2 regions of the Micromonospora sp. WMMD754 genome follow, and region 1 is predicted to be linked to the other one. Evidence: riboswitches for the same ligand, from Rfam matches in the RefSeq annotation. Region 1 holds a riboswitch; the other holds the start of a gene.

The links. Region 1 has a riboswitch for thiamine pyrophosphate ahead of thiE (thiamine phosphate synthase). Riboswitches for the same ligand answer to the same signal wherever they lie in the genome.
Region 2: it holds a riboswitch for thiamine pyrophosphate, as region 1 does, so the genes downstream of both, ACN27B_RS02575 (ECF transporter S component) here and thiE (thiamine phosphate synthase) in region 1, are expected to answer to the same signal.

Annotation. Positions count from the first base shown of each region.
Region 1 covers NZ_CP186058.1:1,212,304-1,222,879, forward strand. The annotation lists gene ACN27B_RS05640 (hypothetical protein) at 1-350, shown strand, start outside; gene thiC (phosphomethylpyrimidine synthase ThiC) at 390-1,982, opposite strand; gene thiD (bifunctional hydroxymethylpyrimidine kinase/phosphomethylpyrimidine kinase) at 2,000-2,788, opposite strand; gene ACN27B_RS05655 (thiamine phosphate synthase) at 2,785-3,534, opposite strand; gene ACN27B_RS05660 (thiazole synthase) at 3,597-4,370, opposite strand; gene thiS (sulfur carrier protein ThiS) at 4,376-4,576, opposite strand; gene thiO (glycine oxidase ThiO) at 4,567-5,697, opposite strand; gene thiE (thiamine phosphate synthase) at 5,691-6,317, opposite strand; TPP riboswitch at 6,312-6,423, opposite strand; gene ACN27B_RS05680 (endonuclease domain-containing protein) at 6,542-7,453, shown strand; gene ACN27B_RS05685 (aldo/keto reductase) at 8,309-9,271, opposite strand; gene ACN27B_RS05690 (nucleotidyltransferase domain-containing protein) at 9,548-10,345, opposite strand; gene ACN27B_RS05695 (ABC-F family ATP-binding cassette domain-containing protein) at 10,342-10,576, opposite strand, start outside.
Region 2 covers NZ_CP186058.1:554,585-565,160, reverse strand. The annotation lists gene ACN27B_RS02610 (isoprenyl transferase) at 1-278, shown strand, start outside; gene ACN27B_RS02605 (hypothetical protein) at 346-531, shown strand; gene ACN27B_RS02600 (thioredoxin reductase) at 663-914, shown strand; gene gndA (NADP-dependent phosphogluconate dehydrogenase) at 918-2,360, opposite strand; gene ACN27B_RS02590 (hypothetical protein) at 2,707-2,940, shown strand; gene ACN27B_RS02585 (energy-coupling factor transporter transmembrane component T family protein) at 3,078-3,878, opposite strand; gene ACN27B_RS02580 (ABC transporter ATP-binding protein) at 3,875-5,479, opposite strand; gene ACN27B_RS02575 (ECF transporter S component) at 5,591-6,181, opposite strand; TPP riboswitch at 6,255-6,361, opposite strand; gene ACN27B_RS02570 (alpha/beta fold hydrolase) at 6,439-7,275, shown strand; gene ACN27B_RS02565 (sugar isomerase domain-containing protein) at 7,272-8,021, shown strand; gene ACN27B_RS02560 (DUF6328 family protein) at 8,173-8,676, shown strand; gene ACN27B_RS02555 (acyl-CoA dehydrogenase family protein) at 8,790-10,576, shown strand, end outside.

The DNA.
Region 1 (10,576 bases):
ACGCCCGGCCCGCCGGCCCGACCGTCCCGGAGCCGCCCCGGACCGCCGCCGACACGACCGTGCCGGCGCAGCCCGGTCCCGTTCCGGACGGCGCCGAGCCGGACCCGACCGGGGAGCGGGGGCGGCACGCCGACCCGGAGGACGCCGACGCAGTCGGCGGGAAGACCAGGGCCCGGCGGGGCTTGTTCCGGCGCAACCGGGCCAAGGGCGAGCCCGATCCGGCAGACCGTACGGCCGAGCCGGACGCCACGACCGACGACGAGTACGTCGACTGGGTCGCCGGTCTCGCCTCGGACGACAACGCCGACGACGCCCGCTCGCTGCGGACCGGCCGGCACCACCGCGACTGAGCCCTCCGGGGCCGGGGAGAGCCCCGGCCCCGGAAACGCTCAGGCCAGCGGCAGGTAGACCCGGGAACCGGAGGCGACGAACTCCTCGGACTTGCCGCGCATGCCGCGCGCCGCGTAGTCCTTCAACTCCTGGGTGATCTTCATGGAGCAGAACTTCGGCCCGCACATCGAGCAGAAGTGCGCGGTCTTCGCCGGCTCCGCCGGCAGCGTCGCGTCGTGGTAGGCCCGCGCGGTCTCCGGGTCGAGCGCCAGGTTGAACTGGTCCTCCCAGCGGAACTCGAACCGGGCCTTGGACAGCGCGTCGTCCCACGCCTGCGCGCCGGGGTGCCCCTTGGCCAGGTCGGCCGCGTGCGCCGCGATCTTGTAGGCGATCACGCCCGCCTTCACGTCGTCCCGGTCCGGCAGCCCGAGGTGCTCCTTCGGCGTGACGTAGCAGAGCATCGCGGTGCCGAACATGCCGATCATCGCCGCGCCGATCGCGGAGGTGATGTGGTCGTACGCGGGCGCGACGTCGGTGGTCAGCGGACCGAGCGTGTAGAACGGCGCCTCGTGGCACCACTCCTGCTGGAGGTCGACGTTCTCCTTGATCTTGTGCATCGGCACGTGCCCCGGGCCCTCGATCATCACCTGGACGTCGTGCTCCCAGGCGACCTTCGTCAGCTCGCCGAGCGTGCGCAGCTCGGCGAACTGCGCCTCGTCGTTGGCGTCCGCGATGGACCCGGGGCGCAGGCCGTCGCCGAGGGAGAACGTCACGTCGTAGCGGGCCAGGATCGCGCACAGCTCGGCGAAGTTCGTGTAGAGGAAGTTCTCCTCGTGGTGCGCCAGGCACCAGGCGGCCATGATCGAGCCGCCCCGGGAGACGATGCCGGTCACCCGGTCCACGGCGAGCGGCACGTACGGCAGCAGCACCCCGGCGTGCACCGTCATGTAGTCGACGCCCTGCTCGGCCTGCTCGACCACCGTCTCGCGGAACACCTCCCAGCTCAGCTTCACCGGGTCGCCGCCGACCTTCTCCAGCGCCTGGTAGATCGGCACGGTGCCGATCGGCACCGGGGCGTTGCGCACGATCGCCTCGCGGGTCTCATGGATCCGCTTACCGGTGGACAGGTCCATCACGGTGTCCGCGCCCCACCGGGTCGCCCAGGTGAGCTTCTCCACCTCCTCCGCCACCGACGAGGTCACCGCCGAGGTGCCGATGTTGGCGTTGACCTTGACCAGGAACGCCTTGCCGATGATCGCCGGCTCGCACTCCGGATGGTTGACGTTCAACGGCAGCACCGCCCGCCCGGCCGCGATCTCGTCCCGGACGAACTCCGGCGCCACCGACTCCCGGATCGCCACGAACTCCATCTCCGGGGTGACGATCCCGGCCCGGGCGTACGCGAGCTGCGTCGGCCGCTTCCCGTCCACCCCGGCCAGCGGGGTGCCGGCGCCCCGGACCGGCGCCACGTCGCCGCGCTCGGTGATCCACGGCCCGCGCAGCGCGGGCAGCCCGACCTCCGGGTCGGAGCCGGGGCCGGAGGTGTCGTAGAGCCGGACCGGCGGGTTGTCCCCGGTCAGCGCCACCTCGGCGAACGGCACCCGGACGTCCGGCCGGGACCCTTCCACGTACACCTTGCGACGTGCCTGCATGACAGCCTCCCTGTCGGTCAAGCGGACCAGCCGAAGTGGTCCAGCGGGCCGCGACCCGCGCCCAGCTCCCAGCTCCGCGCGCCGGTCAGCGCGCGGGTGACGTACTCCTTGGCGGCCTCCACCGCGACCGGCACCGGGTCGCCGGAGGCCAACCGGACCGCGACGGCGGCCGCGAACGAACAACCGGTGCCGTGGTTGTGCCGGGTGTCCACCCGGGGCGCGCGCAGCAGCCGCGTAGTCCCCCCGCCCGCCAGCACGTCCACCGACTCGCCGGCCGCGTCCACGTCACCGCCGGTCACCACCACGAACGCCGGTCCGCGCGCCGCCAGCGCCTCGGCCGCCGCGACCATCTCCTCGACGGTGCCCACCGGGCCTCCCGTGAGGGCCGCGGCCTCCGCGCAGTTCGGCGTCGCCACCTCGGCGTACGGGAGCAGCCGCTCGACCGCCTCCACCACGCCGAGCCGGTGCCCGCTGGTGGCGACCAGCACCGGGTCGACGACCAGCCGGGGCAGCCTCCCGGCCCGGGCCGCCTCGGCCACCGCGTCGGCGACCGCGGGAGTGCCGAGCATCCCGGTCTTCACCGCGCGGACGGCGAAGTCGCCGAGCACGCTGTCCAGCTGGTCGCGCACGGTCTGCGGGGGCAGCGGCAGGACCGCGTCGACGCCCCGGGTGTTCTGCGCGGTGACGGCGGTGAGCACGCTCGTGCCGTACGCGCCGAGCGCGGCGAACGTCTTCAGGTCGGCCTGGATGCCGGCGCCGCCCCCGGAGTCGGAGCCGGCGATCGTGAGGATCGTGTCTGGCGTCACTGCTCTCCTTCTCCGGTGGTTGCGGTTGAGGGCTGCGGCCGACCGTGCCCACTCCGGGCGGTCAGGCTTGATCCCTCCGTGGTCACGGTCGGCCGCAGCCCTGTCTCGTGGGGACGTTCGCCGGGACGCGCAGGGCTGGTGACAAGGTGGGTGGCCGCCTCCTGGAAGGCTCTGCCCAGCGTGGTGGCGGTTTCTCTCGGGTCGTCGGCGCGCATGATCGCGCCCAGCACGGCTACGCCGGCGGCGCCCGCCTCGACGCATGCGGTGACCTGAGCCGGGGTTTCGATGCCGCCGAGGGCGAGCACCGGCGCAGGGCTGACCGCGATCAGCTTGCGCAACCCGTCCGGGCGCAGTGCCGGGCCGTGGCCGGGCTTTGTCCTTGTCTCGTGGACCGGCGACAGCGTCACGTAGTCCTCGGTGGTGAGCCGGGCCAGCTCGGCGGTGTCGTGGCAGGAGCGGCCGACCAGTCCGACGGCGGGCGGCGGGTACGGGCCGGCGGCGGGCAGATGCACCGCGTCCCCGTCGAGCGGGTCCGGTCCGGCGACGACGAGCGTGCCGCCTGCCTCGGCGAGGATCGCGCGCAGGTCGACGGCGAGCGCGAGGCGGTCGGCGCGGGGCAGGTCCTTCTCCCGCAGCACCACCCACCGCACTCCCCCGCCCACGGCACCCGCGACCACGTCGACGAGCGCCCCCCGAGCGACCCGCCGATCGGTCAGCACCACGACCCCGGTCGGGGCGGCGTGAATCTTGGTACGGGGCCGCCCCTCCAGGGGCGCATCCGTACCAAGATCCGCAGCGCGTACGGCGGTCACAGGTCGGGCCGTCCCTCGTCCGGCGTGGACGCCAGGGCGTGGAAGCGGCGGGCGATGCGGCCCGCGCCGTACGCCAGGCGGCCGGCCTCGACCGCGTACCGCATCGCCGTGGCCATCGCCACCGGGTCGGCGGCCCGGGTCACGGCGCTGGCCAGCAGCACCGCGTCGCAGCCCAGCTCCATCGCGAGCGCGGCGTCGGAGGCGGTGCCGATGCCCGCGTCGAGCACCACCGGAACGTCGACGGCCTGCCGGATCAGCCGGATGTGGTGCGGGTTGCCGATGCCCAGACCGGAGCCGATCGGCGACCCGGCCGGCATCACCGCCGCGCACCCCACGTCGGCCAGCCGCCGGGCCAGCACCGGATCGTCCGAGGTGTACGGCAGCACGGTGAACCCGTCCGCAACGAGTTCCTCGGCGGCGCGCAGCAGCTCCACCCCGTCGGGCAGCAGCGTGCGCTCGTCGCCGATCACCTCCAGCTTCACCCAGTCGGTGTCGAACGCCTCCCGGGCCAGGTGCGCCGTCTTCACCGCCTCGACGGCGGTCCGGCAGCCGGCCGTGTTGGGAAGCAGCCGTACGCCGCACCGCTCCACCAGGTCCAGCAGGCCGCCCGACCCGCCTGGCGTGGTGTCCACCCGGCGCAGCGCCAGTGTCACCAGCTCGGTGCCGGAGGCGCGGATCGCCTGCTCCAGCACGTGCAGGTTGGCCGCGCCGCCGGTGCCGAGGACGAGCCGGGAGCCGAACCCGACCCCGCCGATCTCCAACGCGGACATCCGCCTCACCCGCCCTGCGTGGCGCTGAGCACCTCGACGCGGTCGCCGTCGCACAGCACGCTCGCCGACCAGCTGCCGCGCGGCACCACCTCGCCGTTCACCGCGACCGCGAGGCCGCGCTCCCGGTCGGTGACCGTACGGACCACCTCGGCCACGGTGACGCCGTCGGGCAGCGTCCGTTCCGTGCCGTTGACGATCAGTTCCACCTGGGCTCCTTCCCGAACCGGTCCGGGGTGAAGGGGGCGAGTGCCGGATCCGGCTCGCCGCCGACGATCAGTTCGGTGACCAGGTCGGCGGTGACCGGGGTGAGCACGATGCCGTGCCGGTGGTGGCCGGTGGCGGCGAGCACGCCCGGCCGCCCGGGCAGTGGCCCCATGATCGGTGCGTTGTCGGGCGTACCGGGGCGCAGCCCGGCGACGGCCTCCACCAGCTCGTACTCGACGAGTTCCGGCACCAGCTCGGTGGCGGCGCGCAGCAGCGTCAGCACGCCTCCGGCGGTGACAGCGGTGTCCGCGCGCTCCTCGACGGTCGCGCCGACCACCACCTCGCCGCTATCCCGGGGCACCAGATAGACCGCCTCGCCGTCGGCGTACCCCCGGATCACGTGCCGGAAGCCCGGCGGGCCGCCGGCGGGCGCGCGGAGTCGCAGCACCTGGCCCTTGACCGGCCGGACCGGCAGGCCGGTCAGCGCCGCCGCGCCGCAGCCCGCCGCGGCCACGGTGACCCGGGCGTCCACCTCGGACAGCGCGCCGACCCGCACCGGCCGCAGCGTGACGCCGGCCCGCTCGGCCGCCACGCGCAACGCGGTGACCAGCCGGCGCGGGTCGACCTGGTGGTCGCCGGGCGCCACGGCGCCGCCGCGCACCCGGGGGGCCAGCGCCGGCTCGCGGTCGCGCAGCTCCGAGGGGCGCAGCGGCGTGATCGGCAGTGCCAGAGCCTGTTGGTACGACCACAGCCGCCGCGCCTCGGCCAGGTCGTCGGCGGTGAGCCCGACGACGAGCGTGCCCTCGGTGCGATGCCCGAGGTCGACGCCGCTCGCCGCGGTCAGCTCCGCGGCGAACGCGGGCCAGCGGGCGGCGGACGCGACCAGCAGCCCGGTCAGCTCGTGCTCCCCGAAGTACGCCTCGGCGACCGGCGAGAGCATCCCGGCGGCCACCGAGGAGGCACCCGACCCGGGCCGGTCGTCGTACACCACCACGCGCAGCCCGCGCTGGGCGCACCGCCACGCGATCGCCCACCCGATCGGCCCGCCACCCACCACCGCCACGTCGGTAAGGAAGGGCCCCCTGTTAACGCCTCCGGTAGAGGAAGGGCCCCTGCTTAACACGTCAGCGCACCGAGCAGCTCGGCGGTTGCCCGGGCCGGGTCGGCCGCCCCGCTGACCGCCCCCACCACCGCCACCCCGTACGCCCCGGCGGCCCGCAGCGCCGGCACGGTGGCGGCGGTCACCCCGCCGATGGCGATCACCGGCACGTCCACCGCCCCGGCGACGGCGCGTACCCCCGCCGGGCCGATCGGCGTGGGCAGGCCGGACTTGGTGGCGGTGGCGTGGCACGGGCCGACGCCCAGGTAGCTCGCGCCGGCGGCGACGGCCGCTCGGGCGCCGTCCGGCTCACGGGCGGTGGCGCCGAGCACGGCGTCCGGGCCGAGCACCCGGCGCGCGGCGGCGACCGGCAGGTCGTCCGCCCCGACGTGGCCCCCGCCGGCGGCCACCGCCACCGCCACGTGCAACCGGTCGTTGACCAGGCACCGCGCCCCGTACGGCCGGCAGGCGTCGACCACCAGGCGGGCCAGCTCGTACGCCTCCCGGTCGGTGGCGTCGTCCTCCACGCGCACCTGCACGACGAGGTCGGCACCCGCCACGGGCAGGGCGGCACGCAGCACGGCGAGCGGGTCACGCCCCGGCCGGGTGTCGGTGATGAGATGCAGTCGTCCCAGGGACGGCACGGCAACGCTCCTCCCTGCGCCGGCATTACCCGGATCAGGTTCGACGGTCGGGGGCTCCCAGCCCCCCTCTCAGCCCGGTCCACACCGGGCTCCCGTGGGTCACTTGCGGCCTACCGTACGACGCCTCCCCGTCGGACGGAAGACCGGGTGACGTTTTTCCCAGGAACCGTCCACATGCCGTACCGGGACCACGGGTGACCGTCTCGTCACGACACGCTGCCGGGATGTCCGTTCCCGTCCGGGTCCCGCGCCGCCTGGCAATCCTGCCGTTCCGGGGCAGCCGTGCCGTCTCCGAAGGGCTGCTGACCTGGACGATGCTGCGCGGGCCGACATGGATCCGCCTGTTGCCTGACGTGTACGTGCACCGCGACGCCCACCGCGCCGACGACCACCGGATGTGGTGCGAGGCGGTGGCGTTGCGCCTGCCGCCGGGTGCCGCGCTGGCGGGACGCAGCGCCGCCTGGATGTTCGGGGTGGACCTGCTCGGCCGGGACGCGCCCGTGACGGTGCTGCTGCCGCGCCCCGCCCGGCTGCGCCCGCACCCACGCCTGTCGGTCGCCCGGTCTCCGTTGCCCGACCGGGATCGGACCCGGTTCGGCGGGCTCCCCGTCACCACCACCCTGCGCACCGCGTTCGACCTGGGTCGGCAGGGGGCACGCGTCGACGCGCTGGTCGCCCTCGACGCGCTGCTACGCCGCCGGGTGGTGACGCTGCCCGCCGTGCGCGTCTACGCCGCCGACCGACCGGGCTGGCCGGGCGCTCCGCTGCTGCGCGAGGTGTTGGCGCTGGCCGAGCCGTCGAGCGAGTCCCCGATGGAGACCCGCCTGCGGCTGCTCCTCCTCGACGCCGGCCTCGGCCCGCTCGTCGCCCAGCACGAGGTACGCGCGGGCCGGCACTTCGTGGCCCGGGTCGACCTGGCCTGGCCGGCGCTCCGCCTCGCGATCGAGTACGACGGCGACCACCACCGCGAGCGGGCTCACTTCCGCCGCGACGTGGCGCGCCTGAACGCGCTCCGCGCGGCCGGTTGGGTGGTGCTCCGGTTCACCGCCGACGACGTGTTGCGCCGTCCGGACGCCACCGTCGCCCTGGTCCGCCAGGCCCTCGCCGAACGCCTCACCACCGCACCGCCGCACTGACCCGGTGTCCCCACGCGCCGCGCCCCCAAGCGCCCACACCCGAACGCCACGCCCGACGCCCCGCCCGAACGCCTTGCCCCTCGGCCCGGCCCGACGCCCGGCGCGCCGCCCCGCTCCTCGGCCCAGCCCGACGCCCGCCTCCGCCCGACGTGCCGCCCCGCCCGTCAGCCCCGCCCCGCCCGTCGGCCCGCCCCGCCCGTCGGCCCCCGCCCCGCCCATCGGCCCGCCCCGCCCATCGGCCCCCGCCCCGCAGTAGGCGGGCCAGGTCGACGCCGTCCGGGCGGTCGTAGCGCTCCTCGGTCCTGAGACGCCACGGACGTCAGCCCCGCCCGCAGGCACCCATGACGTTCCACCCGCCGCCAGGACCGGCCGTGGGTGGAACACCATGGGTGCCTCAGCGCTCGTTTGACACCCATGACGTTCCACTCACGGTGAGCGCTGGCGCTGAGTGGAACACCATGGGTGTCTAGCCGGGGCGGCACTCGCCGGTGGATCGCCAGGGGAAACGTGGCGCGCCGAGGGTGGCTGCGGCGCAGGCCGCCACGCTGAAGGTGGCCGCCGACGGTCGCCACTCGGACGGTCAGCCCGCCCGAGGGCCGCCACGCGAAGAACGGCCACGCCGCATCGCCCCGGCGGCCCACCACGCCGAAGGGCGGCCACGCCGAAGGGCGGCCACGCCGAAGGGCGGCCACGCCGAAGGGCGGCCACGCCGAAGAACGGCCACGCCGCATCGCCCCGGCGGCCCACCACGCCGAAGGGCGGCCACGCCGAAGAACGGCCACGCCGCATCGCCCCGGCGGCCCACCACGCCGAAGGGCGGCCACGCCGAAGGGCGGCCACGCCGGCGGGGATCCGTCAGAGGAGGGCGTCGAGGGCGTCCAGGTCCTCGTCGGACGGCTGCCAGGTGCCCGCCTCGGCGTTGGCGCGTACCTGCTCGGGCGTGGTGGCGCCGGCGATCACCGAGGTCACCGCGGGCCGGGCGGCCAGCCCGCCGATGGCCACCTGGAGCATGCTGATCCCGCGCTCGGCCGCGTACGCCTCGATCGCCTCGATGGTGTCCCAGCGCGCGGCGGCCAGCCGCTCGGCGTACCGGCCGCCGCCGGCCAGCCGGCTGCCCGCCGGGGGCGCCTCGTCGCGCTTGTACTTGCCGGTGAGCAGCCCGTTCGCGAGCGGGAAGAACGGCAGCATGCCGAGGCCGAACCGCTCGCAGGCGGGGATCACCTCGTCCTCCACGCCGCGTTCCAGCAGCGAGTAGTGGTTCTGCGCGGAGATGAACCGGGTGCGGCCCTGCGACGACGCGGTCCAGTCGGCGTCGGCGATCTGCCACCCGGCGAAGTTGGAGTTGCCGAGGTAGCGCACCTTGCCGGCGGTCACCAGGTCGTCCAGCGCGGCGAGCGTCTCGTCGATCGGCGTGCCCGGGTCCGGCTCGTGCATCTGGTAGAGGTCGATGTGGTCGGTGCCGAGCCGGCGCAGCGACGCCTCGACCGCGCGGGCGATGTAGCGGCGGGCGCCCCGGGCGCCGTGATCCGGCCCGTTCGCGCCGTGCATGTCCATCCCGAACTTGGTGGCGACCACCACGTCGTCGCGGCGTCCCTTGAGCGCCTGCCCGAGCAGCTCCTCGGAGCCGCCCTGCGGCTCGCCGTAGATGTCGGCGGTGTCGAAGAAGGTGATCCCGGCGTCGAGCGCGGCGTCCACCACCGCCCGGGTGCCGTCGCTGTCGAGTTTGCGGCCGAAGTTGTTGCAGCCGATGCCGACCACGGACACCACGAGTCCGGAGTCGCCCAGCCGGCGGTAGGTCATCTCACTCACGAGATCCACCCTATGCCCGCGCCCGTGCCGCCACCCGGCGAGCGCCGGGCCGGGTCACCGCCGAGGTGAGTCGTCCGCGGCATCAGCTCCACAGGCGTCCGGCGGACGCCCCGCGCCACGCCGCGCCGCCACGCCGCCGTCACGCCACGCCGCCGTCACGCCACGCCACGCCGCCGCCGCCGCGCCACCATCGCCGAACGTCCGCCTGCCCACGCGCCACGCCGCACGACCAGCACCGAACGTCCGCCCGCCCACGCGCCGCGCCGCACGACCGCCGCAGACCGCTCAGCCCAGCACGTCGGCGGCCAGCGCGCGGGCGTCGGCGACCGTCGCCGCCAACTCCAGCGGGGTACGCCCCACCGCGCCGAACAGCGCGTGCGCCCGGTCGGCGAAGTCCGGCGGCGCACCCGGCAACCGGCCGGCGGCAGTGATCATGCCCTTCTCGTTGACCAGCCACCGCCCCGCCCGGCCGTGCAACGCGTGCGCCAGCACCCCGACGACGCGGAACAGACACCCGGCGACGTAGCCGGCGTCGCCCCCGGCCGCCCCCTTCGCCGCGCCGTCGAGCAGCAGCCCGGTCTCCCAGCCGCCGGCCAGCAGCGCGGCGCCGAGCGCGGGCGGGTAGTCGACGGTCTCGGCCCGCAACGCGGTCAGCTCACCGGTCGGGTCGCCGAGCACCTGCCCGAGCGCCACCTCCCCCGCGTACGCGTGCGAGTAGAAGCCGAGCGGATGACCGGCCTGCACCTGCACCGTGTAGTGGCCGGCCCGGCAGTCCGCCCAGATCCGCCGCACGCGGTCCAGGTCCCGGTAGATCCAGTCCACCGCTGCCCCGCCGACGCGCAGCCAGCCGCCGCCGTCGACCCAGGGCCCCCAGTCACCGGGCGCGGTGAGGTCCACCGGGCCGTCGGCGACCGAGGCGGCCACCGCGCGCAGCGCGGCCAGGTCCGGCTCGCCCCGGTAGTAGAGCCCGAGGTCCCAGTCGGAGTCGGGCCGGTGGTCGCCGCGGGCCCGGCTGCCGCCGAGCGCCACCGCGACCACGCCGTCGACCGCGCACAGCCGGTCGACCAGTCCCTGGTCGATCATCCGACGTCCCAGACCGGTTCCGGCGTCTCGACCACGTCGCCGTCACCCCGGAACAGCACGAACCGGTCGAAGGTACGGGTGAACCAGCGGTCGTGGGTCACCGCGATCACCGTCCCCTCGAAGGCGGTCAGCCCGGCCTCCAAGGCCTCGGCGGAGGCCAGGTCGAGGTTGTCGGTCGGCTCGTCGAGCAGCAGCAGCGTGGCCCCGGACAGCTCCAGCAGCAGCACCAGG
Region 2 (10,576 bases), 660 kb from region 1:
CCGGCAAGCTGCACCCGGACAAGGTCACCGAAAAGACGGTGGCCCGCTACCTCTACCACCCCGAGGTGCCCGAGGTCGACCTGTTCCTGCGTCCCTCCGGCGAGCAGCGCATCTCCAACTTCCTGCTCTGGCAGACCGCGTACGCCGAACTGGTCTACCTGGACACGCTCTGGCCCGACTTCGACCGCCGTCACCTCTGGTACGCCTGCGAGCTGTACGCCCAGCGGGACCGACGCTTCGGCGGGGCGCTGCCCAACCCGGTGGCCCCGGGAGTCTGAGGTCACGCTTAGCGACGCGCCGCGCTGGGTACGAGTATCCACAGCAGCCAACGCGGAGGTGAACCACATGATTCAGAAGCGGATCGCGCAGTGGGCGGTCATGGCGGTCGCCGTGCCGCTGGCGGCGGCCGGCGCGCGCCGGCTCAGCCACTCCCTGGAGGCCCGTCGTGGCCCGACCGGGGTGAGCCGCCTGCTGACCAAGGGCGCCGACATGATCCGGCCGCAGAAGGCCAAGCGCCGCCGGTTCTTCTGACCCCGACGGTCGGCCCCGTGCCGGCCGTCCCGCGAACGCCCCGCATCCGGCTTTCCGGCCGGATCGCGGGGCGTTCCGCTTACGATCGGCGCAGGGCGCGCCGCCGGGACGCGCCGCCACGGGGGTGGAGAATGCGCGATCTCCGGTACGAGATGACGGCCGCCCTGGCCGGCGCCGACCTGGTGGAGCCGGGGCGCCGCGAGGCGGTCGCCGAGCTGTGTGCCGGGGTGGCCGAGCGCTGGTGCGCCGACGTCGGACACACCCCGGCGGTCCGCTCCGGCGAGATCGGTGAGCTGGCCGCCGGTGAGCCGGCCGCCGACTGGGCCCCCGAACCCGGGTCGGCTCCGACCCACCGCCGTCCGTCGCCCGAGCGGGCGTGGTGAGGCTCAGGCCTCCACTTCGGAGCGGTCGCCCGCCCAGCGGGTGTGGAACGAGCCGTCCCGGTCCACCCGGTGGTAGGTGTGCGCGCCGAAGTTGTCCCGCAGCCCCTGGATCAGGGCGGCCGGCAGCCGCTCGGCGCGCAGCGCGTCGAAGTAGGCCAGCGACGACGCGAAGGCCGGGGCCGGCACACCCGCGCGGGCCGCGTCGGCCACCACCCGTCGCCAGGCCGGGACCCCGGCGCTGACCCGGTCGGCGAACCAGGGGGCGACCAGCAGCGTCGACAGGTCCGGCTCGGCGTCGTACGCCTCCCGGATCCGGTCCAGGAAGCGGGCCCGGATGATGCAGCCGCCGCGCCAGATGGTGGCCGTGCCACCCAGGTCGATGTCCCAGTCGTACTCCCCGCTGCCGGCCCGGATGTGGTCGAAGCCCTGGGCGTACGCGACGATCTTGCTGGCGAGCAGCGCCCGGCGGACGTCCTCGACGAACGCGTCCCGGTCGTCGACCTGCCACTTGTCGCCGGCGTCGGCGAACACCCGGCGGGCGGCCGCACGCTGGTCGGCGTGCCCGGACAGCGACCGGGCGAACGTGGCCTCGGCGATGCCGGTGATCGGGATGCCCAGGTCCAGCGCGCTCTGCACGGTCCAGCGGCCGGTGCCCTTCTGCTCGGCCTGGTCGAGCACCACGTCCACGAACGCCCGGCCGGTGGTGGCGTCGGTGTGGCCGAGCACGTCGGCGGTGATCTCGATGAGGAAGGACTCCAGCTCGCCGCCGTTCCACTCCCGGAAGATCTCCGCGATCTCCGCCGGGCTCGCCGACAGGCCGGCCCGCAACAGGTCGTACGCCTCGGCGATGAGCTGCATGTCGGCGTACTCGATGCCGTTGTGCACCATCTTCACGAAGTGCCCGGCGCCGTCCGGGCCGATGTGCCGGCAGCAGGGCGTCCCCTCGACCTGCGCGGCGATCTTCTCGAAGATCGGTCCCAGCTTGCGGTAGGACTCCGCCGAGCCGCCGGGCATGATGCTCGGGCCGCGCAGCGCGCCCTCCTCGCCGCCGGAGACGCCGGTGCCGACGAAGTGCAGCCCGTGCGCGCGCAGCGCCTCCTCCCGACGGCGGGTGTCGGCGAAGTGCGCGTTGCCGCAGTCGACGACGATGTCCCCCTCCTCCAGCAGCGGGACCAACTCGTCGATCACGGCGTCGGTCGGCGCGCCGGCCTTCACCATCACGATCACCGCACGCGGCCGCTCCAGCGAGCCGACGAAGTCGGCCAGCGACTCGGACGGCACGAAGGTGCCCTCGTCGCCGTGCTCGGCGACCAGGCTGCGGGTGCGTTCCGGCGAGCGGTTGTGCACCGCCACGGCGAAACCGTTGCGGGCCAGGTTCCGGGCCAGGTTGCGACCCATCACCGCCAGACCGGTGACCCCGATCTGCGCCGTCGCCTGTTGTGCCATGCGTACCGCCACCTCTCGTCCTCGCTGCCGTGCTGCGACCGTATCGCGGTCGCCGGGGGAGTGGGCCGGGACGTCGACGCCGGGTGAGTGGCCGGTGGCGGTGCGTTCTGCGGTAATTCGGATGCGCGACCGGTTCGGGGCGGGATAGCCTTCCGGCATGCGTAACTGACGCCCTTCTTCCGAGCCCGGTCCACCGCCGTACGTGCCGTGGACCCGTCCTGCTCCGGGCGTCCGCATCCTCTCCCGCCGCCGTGGTTCGCGGTGTCTGTCGCGGTCGGATCGCACCCGGGGCGTACCCGCTCGGCGCGTCCGTGGTCGGCGCGCCCGCCAGACAGGAGGACCGCGGATGCCCGCGAAGCGCAGCCCGAAGAAGTCCCGCAAGCCGTCGCCGTCGCTGCGGGAGGTGACCCCGAGGGATCTCGACGCGCTCACCGTGGCGCCGTCGACGCCGGTGTCCCTGCCGACGGAGCAGGCCCCGGCGCCGCCCACGGCCGGCCCGCCCGCCGGTCGCCAGGGGCGGGTGACCGGGCGCAGTCAGCGCGCCGGCCAGACCCGCTTCTACGCCTTCCGCCGCAGCTGACCGGCAGAGCCCCGGGCGCGCCCGCGCCCGGGGCTCCACCCTTCCCAACGGCGTCGACCATGAAGTTGGCGGCGACATTCCGGGCACCGAGTGCCGCCAACTTCATGATCGACCACGTGGGGCCGCGCTGGGGTGGGTCAGCCGATGAGAGGGCGGAAGGTGCCGAGGAGGATGCTCGTGGTCAGGGCGGCGCCGGCCAGGAGCGCGGCGGTGACCACCAGCAGGGCGTCGGCCGGGGTGAAGTGCTGCCGCCGGGCCACCGTGCGCGGGGTCCCGGCGTCGAAGCCCCGTGCGTCCATCGCCACGGCCAGCCGGGTACCCCGCCGGATCGCGCCGACCAGCAGCGCGAACGCGGTCGACGCGAACAGCCGCAGCTTCGCCAGCGGGTTCCGGCCGGCGTCCACGCCCCGGGCCCGGCGGGCCATGCTGATCATCCGCCACTCCTGTTCCAGCAGCGGGACCATCCGGAACGCGGCCAGCGCGCCGATGGCGAACCGGGCCGGCGCCTTCGCGTTCTGGATCAGCGCGTCGGCCAGCTCGGTCGGATCGGTGGTGGCGAAGACGACGATCCCGGGCAGCGCCACCGCGAGCATGCGCAGCACCAGGCCCAGCGCGGTGACCAGCACACCCTGGGTGACCAGCACCGGGCCGGCGTCGAGCAGCACCGGACCGGACCGGTCGGCGGCGAAGAGCACCAGCGTGACCAGGATGCCCACGGCTCCGGCCAGCAGCGGCCAGGCCCGCCGGGCCAGCACCCGGTAGCGGACGCCGAACAGCGGCAGCACCGCCAGCTCGATCGCGATGGCGATGGCCGGCGCGACCGGGTCCAGCGTCGCCACCAGCACGAGCGTGAAGACCAGCGCGGCGGCCACCTTCGCCACCGGGTTGCGCCGCGCCAGCGGGGCGTCGGGCGCCGCGACCGGTTCGAGATCGATCACGGCGTGCCCGCCCCTCGCCGCGGAGGCGGCGACTGTCCGTCCGCGCCGGGACGCGTCGGAGGTGACGGTGGTCCGTCCGCGCCGGGACGGCCGACTGACTCGCTGGCGCCGTGGCCGCCCGGCGGTGAGCCGACGGGATCCGGCGGACCGGCGGACCCGGCAGTGCGCGTCCGGTCGGGGTCCGCGGACGGGCGGTCCAGGGTGAGCGTCCGGTCGGCCAGCGCGGCGACGAAGTCCGCGTCGTGCGTCACCGCGACCACGCCGTGGCCGGCGTCGCGCAACTCGGCGAGCAGGTCGACCAGCTCCAGCCAGGTCCGCCGGTCCTGGCCGAACGTGGGTTCGTCGCAGATCAGCAGGCGGGGCGCGGTGGCCAGGGCGGTCGCCACGCTCAGCCGCCGCGCCTCGCCGCCCGAGAGGGTGTACGGATTGGCGCCGGCCAACCGGTCCAGTCGCAGCCGGTGCAGCAGCGCGTCCACGGTGTCGGTGACGTCCGCCTCGGACCGGCCGGTACGGCGTGGGCCGAGCGCCAACTCGTCCCGCACCGTGCCGGTGACGAACTGGTGCTCCGGGTCCTGGAACACCGAACCGATCCGGCGTGCCAGCGCGGGTGCCCGCCAGCGGTACGGGGGAGTGCGCGCGTCCCGGCCGGCCAGCTCGGCGGAGGCGGTGAGCGCGCCGGTCCCGGGGCGCAGCAGGCCGCCGAGGAGCAGTGCCAGCGTGGACTTGCCGGCGCCGTTGGGGCCGAGGACGGCGAGTGCCTCGCCGGCGCGTACCCGAAGGTCGGTGGGGGCCAGCCGGGGCGGCAGGCCGAGCCGGTCGGCGGCGAGCAGCACGTCGCCGGGCGGTGTGGTGGCGTGCCGCGGCGGGACGGTGTGTCCGGGCACCCAGACCCCGGCGGCGGCCAGCGCGTCGCCGTGCGCGGCGAAGACCGTCTCGGGCGGTCCGTCGGCCCGCACCCCGCCGCCGGGCTCCAGCACCACCACGCGGTCGACCAGCGGCAGCGCCTCGGCCACCCGGTGCTCCACCAGGATCAGCGTGGTGTCCGGGTCGAGCGCGTCCGCGACGGCCCGGCGGATCAGGGTGGCGCCGGTAGGGTCGAGGTTGGCGGTGGGCTCGTCCAGCAGCAGCAGCCCGGGGCGCAGCGCGAGCGTCCCGGCCAGGGCGAGGCGTTGCTGCTCGCCCCCGCTGAGCGCGGCGGTGGGGCGATCCCGGGGGTAGGGGAAGCCGACCCGGCGCAGTGCCTCGTCCACCCGGGGCCAGATCTCCTCGGCGGGTACGCCCCGGTTCTCCAGCCCGAACGCGACGTCGTCGCCCGAGCGGGCCATCACCAGCTGGGTCTCCGGGTCCTGGAAGACCACGCCGACGCGTTCGCGGGCCTTGCGCGGGTCCAGCCCGTCGATCTCGACGGTGCCCTCCTGCTCGCCGGAGTCCTCCGGAAGCAGCCCGGCCAGTGCCGCCAGCAGCGTGCTCTTGCCGGCCCCCGAGGCGCCGAGCAGCAAGACCCGTTCCCCGCTCTCCACCCGCAGGTCGACGCCCCGCACCGCCCAGGCCCGGCGCCCCCCGTGCCGCCACCCGAACCCCCGGAGAACCACCCCGCTCACCGTCCCACACCCCCTCCCGTTCCGACCCAAGCCTCGGTGATCAAGGAGTTCGCGTCCGGGAAACCGCCCGCCGCCGACGCGAACTCCTTGATCAACATGGCGGGAAACCGGTCAGACCAGGGCGCGGTCGCGGCCGGCGGGGAAGCGGTCCAGGACGCCGGTGTTCGCCAGGGCCCGGGTGAGCAGGTGCGCGCCGAGGCCGGCCACGACGGTGGCGCTGACGATCGTGATCAGGGCGTAGGGGATGCGGTAGGAGGTCAGCTCGTAGGCCTTGTTCCAGTAGACGAAGTCGAAGATCGCCGCGCCCAGGCCGGTCAGCGCCCCGGCCAGCACCGCCACCGGCAGCCGGAACGAGCGGTAGCGGAACGCGGCGAACGCCAGCTCGGCGCCGATGCCCTGCATCAGGCCCTGGAGGATCACGATGCTCGCCCACTGGCTGCCCAGCAGCGCGGAGACGATCGCGGCGACGGTCTCGCAGTAGAGCGCCGCGCCCGGCTTGCGGATGATCAGGCCGGCGAGCACCGCCGGGATCAGCCAGACGCCGTAGAGCAGCGCCTGCGCCGGCGGGAAGAACGCGAACGCCGCGTCGGTGGCGCTCCAGAGCAGGCCCCAGGCCCAGAAGACGACGCCGAAGGCGACGGCGATCACCGAGGCGACGACGATGTCGACCGTACGCCAGCGGTTGCTGTCGGTGTGGCTCATGACGGACTCCCAGTTCAGATGAGGAACCAGGAGAAGACGCACGCCGCGCCCGGAACGCCCGGACGGCGGCGCGGCTGGAGGTCGACCGAACTCCCTGCGCTGGCATTACCCAGATCAGGTTCGAGGGTCTGCGGGCCTCGGCCCGCACTCTCAGCGCTGTGCGCTCCCCTGTCGGATGTGAAGTTGTCTCGTCGCAGACGCTAGCACCGTCGCCTGCCCCGGGCCCAGCAGGGCAACTGTCGGCTACGGTGGCGATCATGCGGGTGAAGGCGCGGGGACTGACGTTCGAGGTACGCACCGGCGGCCCCGCGGACGGCGACCCGGTCCTGCTGCTGCACGGCTTCCCGCAGCACTCCGGCGAATGGGACGCGGTCACGCCCGCGCTGCACGCGGCCGGGCTGCGCACGTACGCGCTGGACCAGCGCGGCTACTCGCCCGGCGCGCGGCCGACCGCCGTCGAGGCGTACCGGATCCCGGAGCTGGTGGCCGACGCGGCCGGCGTGCTGGACGCGCTCGGGGTGACCCGGGCGCACCTGGTCGGCCACGACTGGGGCGCGATCGTGGCCTGGGGGCTGGCGGCGGCGCACCCGGAGCGGGTGCGGACGCTGACCGCGGTCTCGGTGCCGCACCCGGCGGCGATGGGCCACGCGCTCGCCACCGACCCCCGGCAGAAGGCGAAGTCCGCCTACATCGCGCTGTTCCGGATGCCGGGCAAGGCGGAGAAGGTGCTGCTGGCGCTGCGCGGCGCCGCGCTGCGGCGGCTGCTCGGCGGGGTGGGGGACGCCGACGCGGTGGCCCGCTACGCCGAGCCGATGCGCGAGCCGGAGGCGCTCACCGCGGCGCTCAACTGGTACCGGGCGATGAGCGGGACGGACATGAAGGCCGTCGGAACGGTGGGCGTGCCGACCACGTACGTCTGGAGCGACCGGGACGTGGCGATCGGCCGGACGGCCGCCGAGGCGTGCGCGGCGCACGTCACCGGGGACTACCGCTTCCTGGTGCTCGACGGCGTCAGCCACTGGATCCCCGACGAGGCGCCCGGCCCGCTGGCCGCCGCGATCCTCGCCCGGTGCACAGGAGCGGAGGAAGCATGACGGTGAGCGCCGAGGACTACCTGGCGGTGGTGACCGAGACGATGGGCCGGGTGGCTGCCGAGCAACGGCGGAACGTGGCCGCGGCGGCCGACCTGATCGCCACGGCGCTGCGCGCCGACGCGGTGGTGCACGCCTTCGGCACCGGGCACTCCGAGGCGCTCGCCATGGAGATCGCCGGAAGGGCCGGCGGGCTGGTCCCCACCAACCGGATCGCGCTGCGTGACCTGGTGCTGCGGGGCGGGGAGCCGGCCGACGTGCTCGGCCCGAAGCTGGAACGTGAGCCGGCCGTGGCGCACCGCCTCTACGAGCTGGCCCCGATCCGGCCGCAGGACGTGTTCGTGCTGGCCTCCAACTCGGGCGTGAACGGGGCGATGGTGGAGTTCGCCGCGATCGTGAAGGAGCGCGGGCACGGGCTGGTGGCGATCACCTCGGCCCAGCACTCGGCCCGGATGACGTCCCGGCACCCGTCCGGCCGCAAGCTCGCCGACTTCGCCGACGTGGTGCTGGACAACGGTGCCCCGTACGGCGACGCGACGCTGCCGCTGCCCGGCGGCGGCGCGGTCGGCGCGGTCTCCTCGATCACCGCGGCGCTGCTGGCCCAGCAGATCGTCGCCGAGGTGGTGGCCCGGCTGCTGGCCGCCGGCGAACGGCCGCCGGTCTACCTTTCCGCCAACATCAGCGGCGGCGACGAGCACAATGCGGAGTTGGAGGCACGGTACGAGGGCCGCATCCGCCGCGGAGCGTGAAGCGCGAGGAGTGAGCCGGGGTTGCGAGCCCCGCAGTCGCGAACCAGCGAGGGCCGTGAGGACGTTTCGCGATCACTCGGGCGGGGCACTGGCGGTGCTGCCGGCGGGCGTTCACCCGCCGGCCGTGCCGTCTTCACCGGAGGTTCGCGAGTTGTCCAAGGAATCCGAGAAGCAGCGCTGGCAGCGCAACTTCGCCGACCTGCTGCAGGAGCTGCGCGTCGCGCAGACCGGCGTGCAGATCCTGTTCGCCTTCCTGCTGACGATGCCGTTCAGCAACGCCTTCACCCGGACCACCGAGTTCCAGCGCGACGTCTACATCGTGGCGCTGCTGGCCGCGGCGGCCGCCGCCGCGATGATCATCTCGCCGGTCGCGTTCCACCGCGCGTTGTTCCGCCAGGGACGCAAGCCGGAGCTGGTCCGGTTCGCCCACCGGATGGCCTCCGGCGGCCTGTTCTTCATGCTGATCGCGATGGTCAGCGCGGTCCTGCTGGTCACCGACTTCGTGCTGCCCCGGCCGGTCGCGTTCGTGCTCAGCGCGGTCACCGGGATCTGGTTCCTGACCTTCTGGGCCATCCTGCCGTTCGCCCGGCGCAACTGGGGTGAGGACGACATCGACGACGAGGACGACGACCCGCGGACGCTGTCCGGCGACTGACGGTCCGCCAAATCGGGCGTGCACGCGACGCTACCCCTGGGTAACACCCGGGGGTAGCGTCGGTTTCGTCGAGCGCGTCGACCGCAGCCGGACCGACCATCCAGGAGGCAGCCGTGACCACGACACAGAACAGCCGGCCCGAGTCCGCCGACGGCGCCGGGCCGCTGCCCGCCGAGGCGGGCCAGGTCTCCGAGAAGGAGGCCCGCCAGGTCGCCGAGGCGGCCCGCGAGGCTGCCTGGGACCGGCCCAGTTTCGGCAAGGAGCTGTTCCTCGGCCGGTTCCGGCTCGACCTGATCAATCCCTGGCCCCGGTCCGATCCGGACGACGTGGCCCGCGCCGACGAGTTCCTCGGCGCGTTCGGGGCCTACCTCAGGTCTGAGGTGGACGGCGCGGCGATCGAGCGCGACGCGCGCATCCCCGACGAGGTGTTCCACGGGATGGCCGGGCTCGGCGCGTTCGGCATGAAGATCGACCGGAGGTACGGCGGGCTCGGGCTGAGCAACCTGCACTACTGCCGGGCGTTGATGCTCGCCGGATCGGTGAGTCCGGCGATCGGCGCGCTGCTCTCCGCGCACCAGTCGATCGGTGTGCCGCAGCCGCTGAAGATGTTCGGCACGCCCGAGCAGAAGGAACGCTTCCTGCCCCGGCTGGCCGCCGGCGAGGTCTCCGCGTTCCTGCTCACCGAGCCGGACGTCGGCTCCGACCCGGCCCGGCTGGCCACCACCGCCGAGCCCACCTCCGACGGCACCGGCTACCGGCTCAACGGGGTGAAGCTCTGGGCCACCAACGGCACGGTCGCCACCCTGCTGGTGGTGATGGCCCGGGTGCCGGCGGCGGAGGGGCGGCGGGGCGGCATCACCGCGTTCGTGGTGGAGGGCGACAGCGACGGCATCACGGTGGAGCGGCGCAACGCCTTCGTGGGGCTGCGCGGCCTGGAGAACAGCCTCACCCGGTTCCACGACGTCTTCGTGCCGAAGGAGAACGTGATCGGCGGCGAGGGCAAGGGGCTCAAGATCGCCCTGACCACGCTGAACACCGGGCGGCTCTCGCTGCCGGCGATGTGCGTCGGCGCCGGCAAATGGGCGCTCAACGTGGCCCGGGAGTGGGCCGCCGACCGGGTTCAGTGGGGCCGGCCGGTCGGTGAGCACGAGGCGGTGGCGAAGAAGCTGTCCTTCATCGCCGCCACCACGTACGGCATGGAGTCGATGCTCGACCTGTCCTGCCTGCTCGCCGACGACGACCGCAACGACATCCGGATCGAGGCGGCGCTGGTCAAGCTCTACGCCAGCGAGATGGCCTGGCGGATCGCCGACGAGCTGATCCAGATCCGGGGCGGGCGCGGCTACGAGACGGCCGACTCGCTGGCCGCCCGGGGCGAACGTCCGGCCGCGGTCGAGCAGCTGCTGCGCGACCTGCGGATCAACCGGATCTTCGAGGGCTCCACCGAGATCATGCACCTGCTGATCGCCCGGGAGGCGGTCGACGCGCACCTCTCGGTCGCCGGCGACATCATCGACCCGGACGCGGGGCTGGGCCGTAAGGCGAAGGCCGGCGCACGGGCCGGCGCCTTCTACGCGAGGTGGCTGCCCACGCTGGCCGTCGGCCGGGGCCAGGCGCCCGGGGCGTACCAGGAGTTCGGGCCGCTGGCCGGGCACCTGCGGCACGTCGAGCGGACCTCGCGCAAGCTGGCCCGCTCCACCTTCTACGCGATGTCCCGCTGGCAGGGGAAGATGGAGCGCAAGCAGGCGTTCCTCGGCCGGGTGGTGGACATCGGCGCCGAGCTGTTCGCGATGTCCGCGGTCTGCGTCCGGGCCTACGCCGAGCTGGCCGAACACCCGGAGAACGTCGAGCTGGCCGACCTGTTCTGCCGCCAGGCCCGGCTGCGCGTCGACGAGCTGTT